2 linked regions of the Rubripirellula amarantea genome follow. The protein of the gene in region 2 interacts with the protein of the main gene of each other region in a pairwise test. Links are inferred from orthologs where the notes say so. Each region holds a gene or a part of one and is shown on either strand. Other genes may lie near its edges.

The links.
Region 1: the proteins of Pla22_RS22405 (region 2) and dnaB interact in binary tests that used the Escherichia coli proteins (3 or more experiments, as listed by UniProt). The link is inferred for Rubripirellula amarantea from one-to-one orthologs.

The regions. Positions count from the first base shown.
Region 1 is NZ_SJPI01000003.1:189,468-195,544, reverse strand. Bases 1,976-4,883 are described here. They hold dnaB (replicative DNA helicase), read right to left. Parts: upstream 4,197-4,883; coding sequence 2,754-4,196; downstream 1,976-2,753. Other genes in these bases: Pla22_RS20770 (DnaA ATPase domain-containing protein), read right to left, coding at 4,337-4,883; Pla22_RS20780 (PQQ-binding-like beta-propeller repeat protein), read right to left, coding at 1,976-2,711. Outside these bases: Pla22_RS20785 (polysaccharide deacetylase family protein), read right to left, coding at 1-742; more of Pla22_RS20780, read right to left, coding at 888-1,975; more of Pla22_RS20770, read right to left, coding at 4,884-6,077. UniProt on the Escherichia coli protein: The main replicative DNA helicase, it participates in initiation and elongation during chromosome replication. Travels ahead of the DNA replisome, separating dsDNA into templates for DNA synthesis.
Region 2 is NZ_SJPI01000003.1:632,255-638,390, forward strand. Bases 865-3,831 are described here. They hold Pla22_RS22405 (ATP-dependent helicase), read right to left. Parts: upstream 3,370-3,831; coding sequence 1,360-3,369; downstream 865-1,359. Other genes in these bases: lepA (translation elongation factor 4), read left to right, coding at 865-1,338; Pla22_RS22410 (hypothetical protein), read right to left, coding at 3,555-3,831. Outside these bases: more of lepA, read left to right, coding at 1-864; more of Pla22_RS22410, read right to left, coding at 3,832-4,232; Pla22_RS22415 (Gfo/Idh/MocA family protein), read left to right, coding at 4,422-5,618; Pla22_RS22420 (aminotransferase class V-fold PLP-dependent enzyme), read right to left, coding at 5,732-6,136. UniProt on the Escherichia coli protein: Rep helicase is a single-stranded (ss)DNA-dependent ATPase involved in DNA replication; it can initiate unwinding at a nick in the DNA. It binds to ssDNA and acts in a progressive fashion along the DNA in the 3' to 5' direction.

The sequences.
Region 1 (6,077 bases), 440 kb from region 2 along the record:
GGAAACGCCGAATATGGAACCAGTCGTTGCCAATATGGTTGTATGCACCGAACGCGCTGCAGAAACCGGCGAACCCGGCTTCATGGACGATCTCGATCGCAGCTTGAGTAAGTTGCGCCGGCAATCCGAACGGAAATGCGAAGTAGTGAACCGGTCGCCCGATCATTTGTTCGAGTTCATCTTTGGCTTCGATAATTTCGCTTCGTACGTGTTCGATGGAGTGAACATTGCTGAAATCGATGTGTCGGCGGGTGTGGCAACCGATCTCAATTCCTGCGTCTGACATTTCGCGAATCTGGGCCACGGTGTTGGGCTGCAAAGGTTGTCCTGCATCGCGATCATGAGGGAACGGTTTTCCGTTGATGACGTTTTGGGTTGTGACAAAGTAGGTACAGGGAATGTCTCGCTCGATAAGTAGCGGGATCGCGTAGTCCATGTTGTCCGCGTATCCGTCGTCAAAAGTGATCGACATCGACTGATCCACCGAGTGACCCTCTCGCACCCGCCACTGAACTTCCGCTAAGTCCACGATGGTCATGCGAGACTGGAAGTAGTCGATGTGTTCCCGGAATTGTTGCGTGGACATTGTCCAACCATTGGCAACGGTGTCTGCAACGCGATGGTAAAACGCAACGCTGCATGGGACTTCGCCGGTAGAGGCAAGCTGAGCGAGTCGTTGCTGACGCGACGATGCGCAAAGGCAATTGCGAGCACCCAGGAGAGCAGACTTGATTAGATTCATCGGGCCGGATGCTAAGAGCGGGATCAAGAGCGGCGAAACATTCGCGTGCTCAAACGTACCTCTCTTTGTTACCCCGCCCTGAATCTACGCGGCAGGAAGACTTTGCACTTTGCGTTGTCCTAGCCGATCGTGCGAATTGTTCCGATTATTCCTCAGGCAACTCATAGCAAGCCATCTGCTCGGCGTTTCTGACGTACAAGCGGTTGCCCACGATCACGGGATGATTCCAGGTAATGCCTTCGAGCACCTGCATCTGCGCGAGTTCAACAAACTTCTCAGGCGACGCGTCAACGAGTGCCAGTTCTCCTTTCTCGCCGATTACCAAAATTGCATCCATCGCTGGCAAGAGCAAAGCTTGCCCGTGCCCATAGCGTCCGCCTTTCCAATTCTTGTCGCCGGTTTCAGCATCGATAGACAACATGATGGGACCATCGAAACCGTAGATATGACCTTGGTGATAAACCATGTCGTTAAAGTAAGGCTTCAGGTTAGCGGTCCAGTCTTCGTTAACAGACCAACTTCCGTCATCCTGCTTAGCGACATCGATGCGCCGAGTACCGTTACCGTACCCGGTGCCCAAGTAAACCGTATTGCCAACCACCAGTGGTTGTACTACTCGTGGCATGCCGTCAATCAGCCATTCACTGCCCCAGATGACTTCCCCGGTATCGGGATTAAGAGCTTCGACTCCCCAATCGCTAACCACCAAAGCCTGTTGAACGGAATCGATGGTTTCAAGCTGGCACGACGAATAGGTATGTGAACCATGTCCGGCTCGCCAAATGACACTGCCGTCTTCTTGATCTAGGGCGACCGCGCCTTGGCCATCTCCGCCCGATGTAACCACTAGGACTTTACCTTGGTGAATCAATGGCGAGCTGGCGAAACCCCATGCAAGCGGCGCTGCTTCGCGACCTTCCGCCCCATCAAAGCTCCAAATCACGTTTCCAGTTTTCGCATCGAGGCACTGAATCAAACCGTTGGCTCCGGTGACGTAAAGTCTGCCGTCGTGATAAGTGGGGGTTGCCCGCGGCCCGACGCCTCCCATCGAAGCTTCAAAGCGTCCTTCGTTAGATGTGATCCAAAGTGACTTCCCCGTCAAAGCGGAGTACGCGACGACCACTTCCTGTTCGCCTCGTTGTTCCTGTGTGAACAATACATCACCAACGATGCAAAACGACGACCAACCCGGCCCCACATCACTACGCCAGATTTCTTTAGGTGGTGTTGTTTCCCAGTCCTTCGCGAACGTTACACCCGGTAGCACTCCATCACGGCGTGGTCCTCGGAATTCAGCCCAATCAGTGTCGCTGACGTCGTTGGGAAGGTTCACGAGCTCCGTCGCATCCGTTGGTTCCGCCTCTGATGATTGATTTTCAGCAGTCGGTTGGTCATCTTGCAGCGACGCAAGAAATTTATCTTCGGCGGTCGGTATCCAGCGTGGCACCAAGCTGAACGCGAACGCAGCATCGATTTGACCAATCCGAACGAACTGGATTGCCACCATGAATGCGGTGAACGCAGCCAGCGATACTCGACTACGAGTTGGCCAAGCTTTCGTGCGAAGCAACGTCAAGGATCCGATCAGAATGGTCAACGCAGTCGGAAGGCCATAGATCAGCATCGTGATTCCTAGGCTCTTGTTCATTAACATGAACGTGGCAATCGTGATCGCTAATATCGTGACGTAGCCAAGAAGGCGAGTCTTGCCAGGAACGCCGCGAGACAGCAACCACCAAAGTGTCAACGAAAGCGTCCCGAGCACTCCGGCACCTTGCAAAGACACGAAGTGCATGATCGTCAACGGTGCGATCATTCCCGGAATGATCAATAACGCCCAGACGACCGCCATGATGATGATCGCGGGAGTCATCCACAGACGAACCTCAGACGGCACTGAGCTATCGTCGACCGATGTGCCCGCCGAGTATGCATTGACTTCTGAAGCCGACGAAACAGAATCCGACATGGGGAGGCACCGTTGCTAGAAAAAAGAATGAGTTGCGGGAGGTTAGAAACCGCCCGGGCTGCTGAATTCGGCGTAGTCGTCAAACTCGTTATGTCGTTCGGGAGCTCGGTCGCTAAACCGTGTGAAATCGGCTTCCCAAGTTAGCGCCACATCGCCAATGGGGCCATTCCGCTGTTTGGCAATGATGATTTCCGCTTGACCGGCAAATTGGGCCTTGTCTTCGCCGCGGTGGTAGTACTCTTCGCGGTGCACAAACATTACCACATCGGCATCCTGCTCGATCGCACCTGATTCACGTAGGTGACTGAGTTTGGGGCGGTGGTCTTTGCCATCTTCAGCTTGGCGGTTGAGTTGCGATAAGCAAAGCAACGGAACTTCGAGTTCTCGAGCCATCCCCTTCAAACGACGAGCGATCTTTGCGACTTGTTCTTGACGAGGGTCACGTGAATTATCCGGTTCGATCAATTGCAGGTAATCGATCACAATCAAACCAAGTCCATCTTCACGTCGTTTGATTCGACGCGCGGCCGCCGCGATCTCACTAACCGTTCGACTCGGTGAATCGTCCACGTAAAGCGGGGCTTGGCTAATTTCATTTGCCTTCATCACCAAGCGATCGCGGTCGTCCGATGAAATAGTACCGTTGCGTAAGCGGTGACCATTGACCCTGGCAAGAGAACACAGCATCCGGTCGGCTAACTCGATTCCTGACATTTCCAACGACACAAACAAAACAGGTGTGCGTTGATTAATCGCCGCGTGCTCGCCGATGTTCATGGCCAAAGCGGTTTTGCCCATGGATGGACGAGCGGCCAAAATAATCAACTCGCCATTGTGAAGTCCGCCGGTCATTTCGTCAAAGTCACGCAACCCAGTTTCCGACCCGCCATCGACGTACTCGTCCCGAAGACGCGCTTCCATTCGATCCATCGCTTGGTGCAACACGTCGGCAATACTGTGCACGCTTTGCGAACCGCGGCCGTCCATGATGGCGAACACTTTTTGCTCGGCTTGAGCACACAACTCTTTGGCGCTGCTGTTTTGCTCGTAGGCGTCTCGCAGAATTTCGGTGCTCGATTCAATCAGTTTTCGATAGACCGCTTTTTCCATCACGATGTCAGCGTAGAACGCTGCGTGAGCGGCATTGGGAACCGAACCGGATATTTTGGCTAGGTACGGCGCGCCACCTACCTTTTCGTAATCGCCCGATGGCCGCAGTTTCGATACCAACAACGTGATGTCGATCTTCTCGCCCGCATCGTGCATCTCTCTGAGCATGCCGTAGATGATGCGATTGGCGTCGTCGTAGAAATCGTCCGCCTTCAGCGACGCGATCTCGTCGCAGACCACGGGCATCAACAGGATACTGCCGATCACACCCATCTCGGCTTCAAGGTCAAACGGTTGCTCTCGCTGCAGTACTTCAGCGGCGGAAGCTTGGGGTTTTTTCTTCTTCGACTTGAAGTTCGAGGGGTCCGAAATCATGGTTCCTGTCCGTGGAGCGGGGTGGGGGTGGGACGATCGCGTACGTCTACGATACAGGCTAACGGATGATTCGCCGATCGCTCAAGGATCTTGACAATCGAGTTCCAGAAATGGCAGTCAACATTTGACTGCCAAAGCAACTATGAAGCACCGCGAAGGAGGTTTTCCACGCGATCAATGGCCTCTTGCGTCGACATTAACGCTCTTCCGCGACCGATCGATTTACCAGCGGTGATCCATTTCTGAACGTTCTTTTCCGCTGCAATGGCCGTGCTGTGTGACTTGCCGCCAAAGTGTCTGGCGATTTCCGCATAAGCCGATGACGTCATCTGGCGTGCTAAGTACATCGCCAACATTCTCGGCTCCGTCACGTTACGCGTCTGCTTTTGTCCACGTAGGGTGTCCGCTGGCAATTGGAATGCCTCGCAAACTGCTGTCTCGATAACCGAAAGGGTGGCGACCGGTTGAGCAGATCGAAGCATGTCACCAGCGATTCGCCGAACTTCATCCATCGTCGGCATGCGGTTGTTCATTCGCTGCAGCAGATTGATGTTATTCGCCAATCCGCCTAAAACACGGCCATCACCGGCAATCATTCCGGCAAGTTGCGTCGTGAAGTCCGCGGGAACCGCAATCGGACAACGTTCTTCGAAAAGCCTTTGCAAGATCGTCTCGCGAGTGCTTTGATCGAGTGCACGCAGTGGGCACACCAGTCCCGAAGCCATGCGACCGGCTAACTCACTAGTGAGTCCTTGGATTTCAGTCGGCGATTGCAGTCCGCTGAAAATCATGGGGCGGTGCAAGTGCGACAACGTTTCAATCGTGTAAAGCAGCTCACGTAAGGTTGCTTTCTTGGATCCCAAGAACTGGATGTCGTCAATCAACAATGCGTCCACATCGCGATAGCGACTTCGGAACGAGGTGATGCCGCTGTTGCCAAGAGCCGCAACAAAGTCATTGGTGAATTGTTCAGCCGACATGTGCATGACACGTCGCATGCGATGCCGTTGACGAAGCTGGGCCGCAATCGCAGAAAGTAAGTGAGTCTTTCCGGTTCCCGAGGGACCGCACAAAAATAGCGGACTGGCAACACCGGGCGTTTGGCAAACCATCGAGGCCGCGGTGTGAGCGAGTTCGTTGCTGCTGCCTTTGACAAACGATTGCATCGTCATCGCGGCACGAGCGTTTGGTTTGGCACCCGATGAAGGCGTCGCAGTTGCTGCGGGTTGCGAACCAGCGGAGGCCGATACCGAACGCGAGGTTTGCTGGTCAAGCGATTCTATGTGATCGAGCAACGGGAGTTGATCAAGTTGAGCGGCGCGAACCGATTCCTGGGACGCCCGCCGACTTCGTGCACCGTCGGCTCTATGAACTAGCGACGACAAAGATGCAGTGCCGCCTCGACTAGTTGTCGATCGAGTTCCCGACGTTCTTGCCGCTGAGTGTCGAGTCGCAGGTTTTCTGGTGGCCGGGTTTTGACCGAGAGCTTGTCGTGCCGGTGCATTCTTTATGGCAGGGGCGGTTCGTGCTGATGCATTGCCACCGGCTTCCATTGCCAAAGGCAGTTCGGCTTGTTGAGGAATGGCCGATTCCAATCGCAGTTCAACATCCATGGCGCTACCGGTTGCCTGCATCGCTGCCCCACGAAGTTGGGTCAGAAAGTTTTTCTGCAAACGGTCGAGCGCGAATTGGCCGCGGACCTCGACGACAAGAGTGTCGCGATTCCCTTCGCCGCAAGATTCCACATTGAAGGTGACTCCGTGTGAAAACCACATTCGGAATCGATCAACGCCAAGCCGCTGTTTCAAAGCATCCGTGAATTTTCCAATGACATCCTTGCCATCGGTGCAGCCGTGCGGTGCGGACATACGTTGAGCGCAA
Region 2 (6,136 bases):
ACGGATCCGTTTGAATGTGTTCGGGTCAGTGCGAAGACGGGATTGGGCGTGAATGACTTGCTTGAGGCCATCATCGAGCGAATCCCCGCCCCCACCGGCGACCCGAATGCGCCGCTGCAAGCGATGGTTTTCGATTCTAATTACGACGACTATCGCGGTGCGATTACCTATGTCCGGATCATGCAGGGAACGGTCAAGCGAGGTCATAAGATCAAATTCGCCCGCAAAGGTTCGGTTCATGAAGTGGTTGAACTTGGACAATTTGCGCCAGCGCGAGTTTCTTGCAACGAGCTCAGCGCCGGCCAAGTCGGTTACTTGATCTGCAACATCAAGAGCCTGGGAGACGTGCACATCGGTGACACCGTGGTCGATAACATCGACAAATCCGCGCCGGCTCTTCCTGGATACGCGCGTCCCAAGCGAATGGTCTACTGCGGCCTGTTTCCTAGTGACGGGCAAGAGTTCACGGACCTCAGGGATGCATTGGAACGCTTAGCCGTCAACGACCCCAGCTTCGAATTCGAACCCGAAACCAGCGATGCACTTGGGTTTGGATTTCGCTGCGGGTTCCTGGGTCTGTTGCACATGGAAATCATCCAGCAACGATTGGAGAACGAGTCCGACATTGACTTGGTTCAAACCGCTCCGAACGTGACCTATGAAGTGGTCGATAAACGCGGCAATACGCACACGATTCACAAGCCACAAGACGTTCCCGATCCCGGTGATATCGAAGAATTTCGCCAGCCAATCGTACGCTGCAGCATCATTGTTCCCAATGACTACATCGGCTCGGTAATGAAGTTGTGCCAAGAGAGACGTGGCATCCAGCGAGCCCACGAAATTCTTGGTGCCAATCGCACCATGTTGACGTATCACATTCCCTTGGCGGAAGTTGTGTATGACTTGCACGACAAGATTAAAAGCGCGACCAAAGGTTACGGAACGCTTGACTACGAAATGGTTGGCTTCGAGCCCGCTGACCTTTGCCGACTCGACATCATGGTCAATGGCAACCGTGTCGATGCCTTAGCGATTGTTTGCCACCGAGCCGACGCGGATCGGCGAGGACGCGCGGTCGCCAAGAAGCTAAAGTCCGAAATCGAACGACACATGTTCGAAGTCGCCGTTCAAGCGGCAATCGGTAGCCGCGTGATCGCTCGCGAAACGGTTCCCGCGATGCGAAAAAACGTGACCGCCAAGTGCTACGGGGGTGACATCACTCGCAAACGAAAGTTGCTGCAAAAGCAAAAAGAAGGCAAGAAGCGAATGAAGGCGGTCGGAAATGTAGAAATCAGCCAGAAAGCGTTTATGGCGGTGCTGAGCGACGGCGAGTGAACGAGTACCGCTCGAACCGGCTTATCGCTTCTTGCGATACTTGTTCGGATTGTCGGCTTTACCAACGATCTCGTACAAGAACCGGCTAGGAATCGTTGGTCGTGGCTTACCCCATTTGCGCCGCGTAAGAGCGAGGCTCATCGTAAGTGTTTCTTGAGCCCGCGTAATGCCCACGTAACACAGCCGACGTTCTTCCGCGATGTCATCCTCATTGCCGCTCTTCACGCTGCGGCTATGAGGTAGCAGGCCGTCTTCCATACCGACCATAAATACGATCGGGAATTCCAATCCCTTGGCGGCGTGCATGGTCAACAACCAGACAGCATTTTGCTTGGCTAGCTTGTCTTTTTCGCTACCCATTTCTCGACCTGACAACGCGATTTCCCCCAGGAAACCCGTTAAGTCAGGGTTGTCGTTGGAATCCTCGAAAGCGCCCATGGCGTTGGTCAATTCACCGATGGACGCCATTCTCGCTTCACGCTCTTCAGGCTTGTCGTAGCGAGAAGCCACTTCGGTTGAGAATGAAGTGCGTGACAATAACGTTTCCATTGCGGCGACCAACGACTCGTTCTGACTGCGATGAAGCACGTCTTTGGATAGCTGCTGTAGGTCCTCGATCCCACGTTGTGCCGGCCCGGTAAGTTCGGCGGTTTCGTTGGGGTCATTCATGATGTCCCAAAGCGGAACTCCGCGTTTTACTGCACGCCCCAGCAGTATTTCGATTGTCTTGTTCCCCAGGCCCCGCGGCGGCGTATTAATGATTCGCCTTAACGCGACCTCATCGTTGGGTTGTTCGATCCACTTCAAATACGAAACAAGGTCACGCACTTCCCGCCGATCAAAAAACGACTGAGCCCCAAGCATCACATAAGGAACATTTGCTTTTCGCAATTCAGTTTCGAACAAACGTGGTTGTTCATTCGTGCGAAATAGAATCGCGATATCCTTGGGTTGAACGTGGTTCCCCTCGATATGCATCTTGATGTCACGGACGACCGATTGCGCTTCCGCGATCTCGTCTTTGTGCTGCTGTATTCGTGGCCTTTTCCCCTTGGGACGACTGGCAATCAAAGTCTTATCATGCCGAGTCGTGTTGTAACCAATCAGTCGGTTGGCCATCGCCAGAATTTCGCCGGTGCTGCGATAGTTGTTCTCAAGACAAACTATTTTGGCATCAGGCCAATCCTTCGAGAAATTCAGAATGTGAGTGACGTCGGCTCCTCGCCACGCGTAGATCGATTGATCATCATCGCCAACGACGCAAAAATTGCGATGCTTTTGCGTCAGGTGCTTTGTGATTCGATACTGCGACCCATTGGTATCTTGGTATTCGTCGACGAGCACATGGTCAAACTTGTCGGCTTCTTCATCGCGAATGTCGCTGCGTAGTTCAAAAAGATTCTCCGTCTGCAGCAGCAGGTCATCAAAGTCCATCGCTCCTCGTAACATCAGACCTTGCTGATACCGACGATAGGCGGACGCGGCAAAGTGTTCCTTGTCGGTTGCCGCTTCGTAAACCGCTTGCTCTGGCTTGATCGAAGCGTTCTTCCAACCGCTGATGATAAACAGCATATCGTTGGGGCTTAGAGCAGCGTTTGGTAGCCGCAACTCTCGCAGAATTGACCGCGCAAGAGATTCCTGATCGCCGCGATCGTAAATCGAAAACTTGGCGGGATACCCCAACGCCGGGGCGTGCTGTCGCAAAATACGAACACAGTGAGAGTGGAACGTGCTAACGGTGGGAGCCGGCGGTGGCTTTTCCCCTCGCTTTGGTTTGCGTCGTTGCTTACCACCAATCAACTCACCAATTCGTTCTTTCATCTCACCCGCAGCTTTGTTCGTGAACGTCACGGCGAGAATTCGATCGGGGTTGGTACCGTGTCGAATGAGGTTGGCGATGCGGAAGGTCACCACACGCGTCTTCCCCGTTCCGGCTCCGGCGAGAACGAGCATGGGCCCTTTGAGCGTGACCACAGCTTCGGCTTGGGCTTCGTTAAGTCCTTCGGTGAGCTTGTTCGCAGTTCCTTGCATGAATAGATGGGGAAGGCTTTTTGCCTATCAACGAAATCCAAAACTGAGTGTATGAAAAGAAACGCCGCACCGTCGTTTCTCGACAACCTTATCCGACAAGGCAACGCCGTGAACCAACGACCAAGCGGAAGTGGCCGGCTGAAACCGGCCTGCCTGATGAGAAACGAAAGTCGCGTTCAAACGACCTATCGCAGATCGTCGCGATCAATAACCGGGTTCGCGGTTCCAGTAGTGATCAACACGAGCGAACCTTGCTGTTGGCGGTTTGCGTTCATTGCCACTCGATCGAACGGAACGCCAAAGCAGGCATAGTTTCCGGTCGCTGTGTCCATGACGTAGATCACGGTGGATGCCGCAGGACGATTGCTTGCCCGCGGAAAATCTGCTCGCCCCGTCACCATGATGTAGCTTCCGCCCTTGCCACTGGTCCCCAGTGCATCCGCCACGTTAATGGTGAAGGCGGACATAAAACGTCCCACGCGAGGATAAATCACACTGCACTGAAGAAGGCCCGAATTGTGGTCCAAAACGAAAACACCGTCTGCATCTTCGCTGATATTGCCCGTTGCCATCGAGTACTTTTCACTCGTCACGGATGCAGACGCTTCCAGCAATGGCAAAGGAATTGTCGAATCAACCGTCGCCGCGTTTATCTGTGCCGCCATCGCATTTCGTTGTCCAACGCAGTAAGCCACCGCAGTCAGTGAAACGATGGTGGCGGCAATCATCACGCCGATCATCCAATTCCTGATGCCACCGCAACAGACACTTGGCGACTGATTTTCGCCATGAATGGCAAGGTTTGCTGATTTTGAGGAATCATCGGGGGTCGCTTCAGCGGCAAATGGAGATGGAGAAGACATGATGATTGCGGCTCCGTAGGACAAATGAGGGCGATCGTGGCCAGTGCGACCGTCGCCGAGGGAGAAGAGAGAATTCTACTGCCCATAATTGTACGCATCGCGCCGGAACTTTACGATGCCAAGACAACTTTCCGAACGTCAAATGTCTCCTAACGTCTCCGACGCCAAGTTTTCACGAGGTAATTCAACATGGCACTTAACGAACCACTCAACCGCAAACTCCGCATGGCTCTGGTTGGCGGCGGTGCGGGCTCGTTCATTGGACGCGTTCATTCGATCGCCGCATGCTTGGATAACCGAGCTGTGCTGACCGCGGGGGCGCTTTCGAGCAACCCTGAACGCGCCAAATCGTCGGCACCCGACTATGGAATTGCGGATTCAAGGGCATACGGAAGTTACGAGGCCATGCTTGATGGCGAATCGAAGTTGCCCGAGGACGAACGAATCGACTTCGTATCTATTGCGACACCCAACCACACGCACTTTGAAGTCGCACGTGCGGCCGTCGAAGCAGGCTTCAACGTGGTTTGCGACAAGCCAATGACGTTCGACTTAGCGCAAGCCGAATCACTTCTTGAAACGGTCCAAAACAGCGACGTCGTGTTTGCGGTCAGTCACAATTACACCGGCTATCCGCTTGTGCGTCAGGCACGCGAAATGATCTTGAGCGGTGAACTTGGCGAGATCAACGCGATCCGATCGCAGTACATCCAAGGTTGGTTGCGAACTCAGCTCGAAGCGGAAGACCAAAAGCAGGCTGCGTGGCGAACCGACCCCGCCAAGAGCGGCGCTGCGGGTGCCTTCGGCGACATTGCGACTCATGCCTATAACCTCGGTCGCTACATGACCGGCGTCCTGCCTGACTCGGTCAGTTGTCACCTAAAGGCGTTTGTCGAAGGACGTAAGTTGGACGATTACGGCACGGCAGTCATTCGCTACGAGAACGGCGCTTTGGGCACCGTGACGGCGTCACAAATCAGTCACGGTCGCGAGAACGACCTGGAAATCGAAATCGACGGGACCAAGGGATCATTGCGTTGGCGTCAAGAGAACCCCAACGAGCTGATCTACCGACAAAACGGCAAGGCTCACCAGATCTACACACGTGACCCCAACGCGGAGTACATGACCGGTTCGGGCGCGGGTGCATGCCGACTTCCATCCGGCCACCCGGAAGCATTCTTTGAAGCTTTTGCCAACGTCTATACTGCTGCCTTTGACGCGATGGCCAAGCGGGCCGCTGGCGAAAAGATCGACCAACGCGACACGATTTACCCCAACGTGTATGACGGCGTCGAAGGCATGTACTTCATTCAGCAATGCGTCAACAGCAGTGCTGACAACGCCGCTTGGCTGCCGTTGAAGCACGCCGCTGCACGCAAGTAAACGCCGGGTGAACCGATAAGCACGCTGAAGGGTGACCGTTCCGGGTGCACTTGCCGTGTGCACTTGCCGTGTGCATCACGGGTGTATTTCAACAGCACGCCCCAAGCGATTACCTACGGCATTTGCTGAGGCTTGTTCACCAACCGTACGACCTCGACTAATCGGTCGAGGTCGTCTTCGTTGTTATAAGCATGAATGCTCGCGCGAACGCCTTGCCCGCGGCAACTAACAACCACGTGATGCTGCAAAGCGACTTCGCGAAACTGGGCGGGTTCGGTTCCCGGAATCTGGAAATTGACGATTCCGCTTTGGCTCTTCGGCTCACCGGGGCGATCGCACACTGCCCCAGCCGCCAACAATTTCTCGCTCAGCTTGTTCGCTAGTGCACAAACACGTTGCTCAATCGCGTCAGGACCGTGGGCTTGGCGAACGCTCAAGAACAACGAAAGGCTGGCCGAAAGGGCAGCCATGCCGATCATGTTGGCAGATCCCGATTCAAACCTGCTGGCATCGCCGCG